Linked DNA regions of Rubinisphaera italica. The protein of the gene in region 2 interacts with the protein of the main gene of each other region in a pairwise test. Links are inferred from orthologs where the notes say so. Each region holds a gene or a part of one and is shown on either strand. Other genes may lie near its edges. The genes, in order: Pan54_RS00915 and panC.

Region 1 (3,257 bases), 5.3 Mb from region 2 along the record:
TCGCGATTTTGTACCTGATCCCACTCACGGGCACCGGGTGAAAGTTGCGTATCTTCGGCGACAAGTCCTAAGTCGATCACTCGGGCAAGGCGTTCTTTTCGCAATTCTTCGTAACCCGCATCAAATCGTCCTTTGTATTTGGCGATATCTTCGGGCAACGCATGCATCGGCCAGTGCGCAGCCGTGTACGCGACGTACATGAAGAACGGATTATCATCTGACTTCGACTGCTGATGCTCATCGATAAACCGCACCGCATGATCGCTGATCGCATCCGTGTAATAATAAGTCTCTGGCTGATATTCCTCATCGGCATAGGGAGAGATTTGCGTGTTGTCCCGAGTGAGCGAATTCGGATCGAAGAAACTTCCTGCTCCATGAATCGTTCCATAAAAACGATCAAACCCCCGCTGCAATGGCCAGTTATTTCGTGGCGACCCCGGAGCAATATGCGGTGTCACATGCCACTTACCAGCCATAAATGTCGAATAACCGGCTGGCTTCAACACTTCGGCAATCGTACGACATCGTTGATTCAACTCCCCGCGATAACCTTCAAGCCCCTTGTCATTCATCATGTGACCGACCCCCGCCTGATGCGGATAAAGCCCCGTTAATAAGGAAGCCCGCGTCGGGCAACAACGCCCCGTATTATAGAACTGAGTGAACTTCAAACCCTTGGCGGCCAGTGCATCAAGCGTCGGCGTTTCCACCTCCCCGCCATAACAGCCAATGTCCGAAAAGCCCATATCATCCGACATAATCAAAATAATATTCGGCCGTTCCACCGCCTGCAGAGGCGAAGCAACGGAAAGATAGACGGCAAGAAAAGCAAACAGAGCGCTTTGAGTTCGATTCACTGATGTTCTCCTCAAAAGGTGAAGCATGACCTGACATGACGACACGCGGAATTATTTTGCAAACGATGGGTCCCAAGTTTGATTCAAGGCTCTCGCCTTCAGGCGAAACCTTCAGGTTCTACCCCTTGGAAAATTTCACCAGAACGTGTGGGCGGATTGCGACAGCAATTCATCAGAACTCCATGACTTCAGTCCATAGCCCACGGCTCCGGTCAGCTTCTGTTGACTTGATGATTAACGACTATCGCTCCAGCCGATTGTCATTCAGTAAAAATAAGATTTCTCCTGAAATACAGAACAGGCATCGCAGTGGCCGATAATCTGCATAATTTGATCACATCATTCCAGTAGCAGAGAGATCCCGCAATGCTGATCACTATGTACCGTTGCTGTAATCTAAATAATACGGTTCTAATTTAACTTTGAATTTAATCAAAGACGATCTTATCAGAATTCTCTTGCGACCAGCGCAGGAACGCGCGAAACGGATGTGTAAATGCGGTTGGTTCTCTGTCCAGCCATTCGTAGATCTCTGCGAAATCCAGATATTGAATCTCTGAGATTTCATTCGGATCGGGTATTGGAACGGCGTCACTCTGACAGGCATAGAGCTCGGTATGTTCATAACCTGTTTCCGGTCCGGACATAATTTTGTGCCAGCGGGTCAGCTGAGCTTCAATGCCGAGTTCTTCCGACAATTCTCTAGCCGCTGATACGGAATAAGCTTCCCCTGCACTGACATGTCCGGAAGCAGATGAGGTCCACTTGAGTGGTTCCTCTTCTTTACCGGCTGCCCGCAAATGGATCAGCAGTTTTCCTGCAGAGTTGATCACCCAGATGTGTGTGGCTCGATGCAGATGTCCTTCGCCGTGCACTTCGCTGCGCGGTGCACTTCGTAGAACCTGATCGTGCTCATCGACAATATCGAACCACTCTTCTTCTGAGGGTGTTTCCGGCATGTTCTAATTCCTCTGACAAAACTTGATAATAACTGAATCATTAACTGGAGTGGCGGGGGCGTTCTGCTTTAGGGGAAGCCCCCGAAAGTTCCCTCGCCACCCTTGCTTTAATGACTTGCGTGATCGCTTTTAATTATTGAGTTTTGTCTGGCGTTCTTATTCCTCAATTCCATGAGCTTCGACATTTTTCTTTTCGGTTAAGGTCTTTAGGTAAGCGACCAGATCGCGAATCTGTGCTTTGGTCATCTGGTTGGCGATGTCAGCCGGCATCCCTGATTTTCCGGGAGCCTGATCTTCAATATCGTCTTGAGCAATCTGCACGATTTCTCCCATCGGCTTCACCAGAGTGATGAAATCGTCGGTTTCCTCTTTGATGATTCCCGAAACAATTTTTCCTTCAATCGTAACTAGAATTACTGTCTCAAACCCCTTGGCTATTTTTGCATTGGGATCGACGATGGATTCGAGCAAGTAGTGGGCTTCGTTTTTCTTACCGATCTCGGAGAGATCTGGCCCGACTCCACCTCCCTGACCATTGACCAGGTGACAACGCCTGCAGGAAGCAGCGGCGTTTCCGAAGAAGAGTTCTTCGCCCAATGTCTTGTTTCCACCTTCCAGACAAACTCGGAATTTTTCAACGGGATTCCCCGCCTCGAATTTTTCGTTGTACGATTTGACCAGTCCTGTTAACTGCTGATCTTGCGTGGCCTCTGCTGCCTGGATCACGTCAAGATGCAATCCTAGCGGCAATTGATCAGCCAACATTTTCTGGAGCAGATCAGCCAGGATCTGCTGAGTCATTTTTGCATCGAGCCTTGCTAACTGATGAATTGCATCCTGTTGCTCAGCCAAAGTTCCCTCATCGATTGCGGCCTGTAATACAGGACCCGCCTCTGCCGGATGCCGGGCGGCGAATATCTTGCGGGCCGTTTTTCGCAGTTCGGGCAGTTCAGAAGAAATCATCCGTTTTACAATCGGATCGGCTTTCTTCGTCGCAATCTGATCGAGTGCCAGTAAAGCCGAAACTCGTAAGTCAACGGAAGCCTTCTCATCATCGACATACTCCATCATCTGAGGTGCGATGTCAGAGATCTCTAAGAGAGCAGCCAGTTCAACCGCCTGTTTCTGGAGTTTCTCGCTGGCACGGAATAAATCGGGTAACGACCCTGAAACAATTTCTTTCAGATAGGGAGCAGACTGTCCTGTTCTTGGACGATACTTGCCAATCACGGCATCGATATTTGATCCACTCGACCAATTCAATAGTGCGGTCATCGCCTGCTGACGGACGGTTTCCGATAAACGATCGTTGGTGGCAATTTGCACAAGAGTTTCTGCATTCTCCTGCTGTCCGAGCAAATAATTCGCATTCACCACACGTCGCGTCAGAGCCTCCGAAAAGGTCAGATTTCCTTGATAACTGGCAAGTGCAGGCATC
Region 2 (3,118 bases):
ATCGGATAAAAGATGGCTCCGACTGCGAGCACTTCACCAATCCGGCGGCGATATCGAAAGACAACGGCTGTTACAAACGCGAGTAGAAATCCGCCAATCGAGCTATAGATTTGCGACGGATGCAACGGAAAACTGCCGAGGGATTCAGGACTGAGAAATCCGAGATTGACCAATGCCATGTGTGGCACAGAGCCGGGCGGAAAAGTGATCGCCCAGGGCAAGTCGCAGCGATCCCCATAACAACACCCATTGAGCAGGCAGCCAATGCGGCCAAAGCCAAGTCCTAAGAAGATGGATGGAATAACCACATCCGCCAGATTAATCGGACGGATTTTTCTCAATGAGCAGAATGCAAAATAGGAGAGAGTGGCCAGAATCATGCCGCCGTAAAATACGAGGCCACCATCAGTCAGGTTGACACATCGAAAGAGAAAGTCTGGAATTCCACTCACATTCTCAAAGACCTGATCTCGTTTTTGAACGAGATAAAAGATACGCGAGCCCGCGACTCCAGAAACGAGAATGCACATCGCAACATCCCAGATCAGTTCGCGCGAATAACCAACCTTGACGGCTCGCGTTCCTGCCCAGGCGGCCCCTGCGACAAATGCGATCAGCAGCATCATGCCGTAACCAAACACGGGAAAGATGCGGAACGGTACAAATAGAATCGCCAAAGTGCCAACGACGACCAATTGAATGGCGAGCATCATTAATGTGGACTTGAGCGTAACGGGCTTTGCCTGCTCACCCTCAGGTTGTTTGATTCCGAATTTCCAGAACCATAACGCATAGCAGCAAAAGACAAACAGCAGGAGAATGCCTGCACCAATCTGCAGCAGAGGATGCGCTTGGGTTCCATTCGGCAGAATGGAAAACGGATGATTGAGTGTCACATAAAACAATATCTGCCGCATTAGATAATCTCTCTATGCAAACGGATTCTGTATCCGTTAATGATATAATTATTGAACCGCCAAGACGCCAAGGAGAAATAAGAAATTTCCTGTTTTATTACCACGAAGGCACGAAGGCACGAAGAGATTAGTGAATGATGAAAATCAATCACAAAACAACCTGATGGATTTGAGCTGATTTTGTTACAGATCTCTTCGTTTCTTTGTGGTTTCAAAATTATTTATAGAAAACCTTCTTGTCCATCTTGGCGTCTTGGCGGTTTTATTATTTTTATTTATGATTTGAGTGACAATTCCATATTGTCAATCAGTCGTGTTGTTCCCACACGAGCCGCGATTAATGCAACCATCGTGTTTTGCTTCTCAAGAACTTCCTCCAGAGTGGTTGGGTCGACAATGGTCGCGTAATCGAGTTCCAGTCCGCCGGTTTCATTTAGTTCCTGTCTCAATGTTTTACGCAATTGCTCCAGAGACCATTCCGCATCGGCATATCGCTCTCTTGCTCTCAGAAGTGCCTGGGAGATATGAACCGCAATTTCCCGTTCCTGATCGGAAAGGTAGACATTTCTGCTCGATAACGCGAGCCCGGATTCTTCGCGGATCGTCGGACAGGTGACAATTTTCACAGGAATATCGAGATCTCTACACATCGCTCGAATAATGCTCTGCTGCTGATAATCCTTGGCTCCGAAAAAAGCCAGATCGGGCTGAACAACATTAAACAGCTTCGTCACAACAGTCGCCACGCCATCAAAATGATCTGGACGGCTTGCCCCTTCCCAGCAGTCTGCCAATGAGCCAACGGTCACTGAAATCTGTGAATCTTTTGCGTACATCTCTTCAGCAGAGGGATGAAAAACCAGCGAAGCCCCGGCTTCTGTGCACAATTTCAGATCCCGTTCCAACGGGCGGGGGTATTTGCTCAAATCTTCATGAGGAGCAAATTGTGTTGGATTCACAAAAATCGTCACCACCACGAAATCAGATTGCTCGACAGCCACTTCGATCAAACTCAAATGCCCTTCGTGCAGAGCTCCCATAGTCGGGACGCACCCAATCGACTTTCCTGATCGTCGTACTTCATGGAGAATTTGGCGAACTTCAGAAATTGTGGTGACGTTTTGCATAAGGACTTTAAGCTTCGTGAAAAATCAACGGAGTTGGAAACGTGCTGTATGTATTTCAGTAACCAGTCGTTAGTGCACTTCTCAACTCGATGTGATTTATTTGGAACCGCAGATGAACGCAGATGTCAAATATGTGCGTTCATCTGCGGTTCATTAATTTTATTTAATTCTGGAGTTTTGCAAAACTTCAGTTTGAATCCAAACTTCGAAAATGACTCGACCGATTTTGAGAAAGATTACAACCACAGAGGCACAGAGAACACAGAGACATTTTCGGAAAGTTCTGTCATGCTCAAACAATCGAACTCTTCATAAGCCTTGGATTTGAAGCCTTCTCCGTGTCCTCTGTGTCTCTGTGGTGTAAAATTAATTTCAGTTTTGTTAGGAGTTCTTATTTGTCCGGTTTTCAATTTGATCTTGAAATAGACTCACTCGCTTGCGCTTCGTGCTTATAAGTGAGGTTTTGCAAAACTTCAGTTAATTGATAACAAGTAATCACGTTGCAGGTCATTGTCCACACTATCACAATGGAGTCAGTTGCGATTCTTTTTGATCTGATTCCTCAACTTGTGAATCCTTCATGAAATATGAAAGCAACGCTGGCAGGAAAATCAGGTCGGCAAAGAGAGCAGAGCCAATCGTTAACGCTCCCATCGCGGCGAAGATGCGTTGATCGCGCATGTCGCTCAACAGGACTGTCGTGAAGCCGACGAGTAGAACGATCGTGGTCATGATCAGAGCGGTTCCGGTTTCTGTGAACGCGTGGGCAATCGCAGCATTTTGAGGCTTTCTACGGCTTTCTTCTCGATAACGTGTCAGAAAATGAATTGTGTCGTCGACCGCTATCCCCAGGCAAACCGTAAACGCACACACGCTGGCGATTTCGAGAGACTGGCCATAAATCACAAGAAACGTGCCAGTGACCGCCAGTGGAAACAGATTTGGAACAATCGAAATCAAACCAATTCTCAATGAACGATAAGCAACCGCCAGCACCAGAAAGATTATGAATGTCGCGCTGCCGAGACTGGCGGCCAGGTCGATCACAATCTGATACAGATTTTCCCATCGCCA

Evidence for each region.
Region 1: the proteins of panC (region 2) and Pan54_RS00915 interact in binary tests that used the Escherichia coli proteins (3 or more experiments, as listed by UniProt). The link is inferred for Rubinisphaera italica from one-to-one orthologs.

What each region holds. Positions count from the first base shown.
Region 1 is NZ_SJPG01000001.1:228,387-231,643, reverse strand. The notes cover bases 55-2,980. They hold Pan54_RS00915 (NUDIX hydrolase), read right to left. Parts: upstream 1,820-2,980; coding sequence 1,289-1,819; downstream 55-1,288. Other genes in these bases: Pan54_RS00910 (PVC-type heme-binding CxxCH protein), read right to left, coding at 1,976-2,980; Pan54_RS00920 (arylsulfatase), read right to left, coding at 55-887. Outside these bases: more of Pan54_RS00920, read right to left, coding at 1-54; more of Pan54_RS00910, read right to left, coding at 2,981-3,257.
Region 2 is NZ_SJPG01000001.1:5,508,379-5,511,496, forward strand. What follows is about bases 119-2,905. They hold panC (pantoate--beta-alanine ligase), read right to left. Parts: upstream 2,045-2,905; coding sequence 1,193-2,044; downstream 119-1,192. Other genes in these bases: Pan54_RS20995 (prolipoprotein diacylglyceryl transferase), read right to left, coding at 119-917; Pan54_RS21005 (efflux RND transporter permease subunit), read right to left, coding at 2,567-2,905. In the rest of the region: more of Pan54_RS20995, read right to left, coding at 1-118; more of Pan54_RS21005, read right to left, coding at 2,906-3,118. UniProt on the Escherichia coli protein: Catalyzes the condensation of pantoate with beta-alanine in an ATP-dependent reaction via a pantoyl-adenylate intermediate.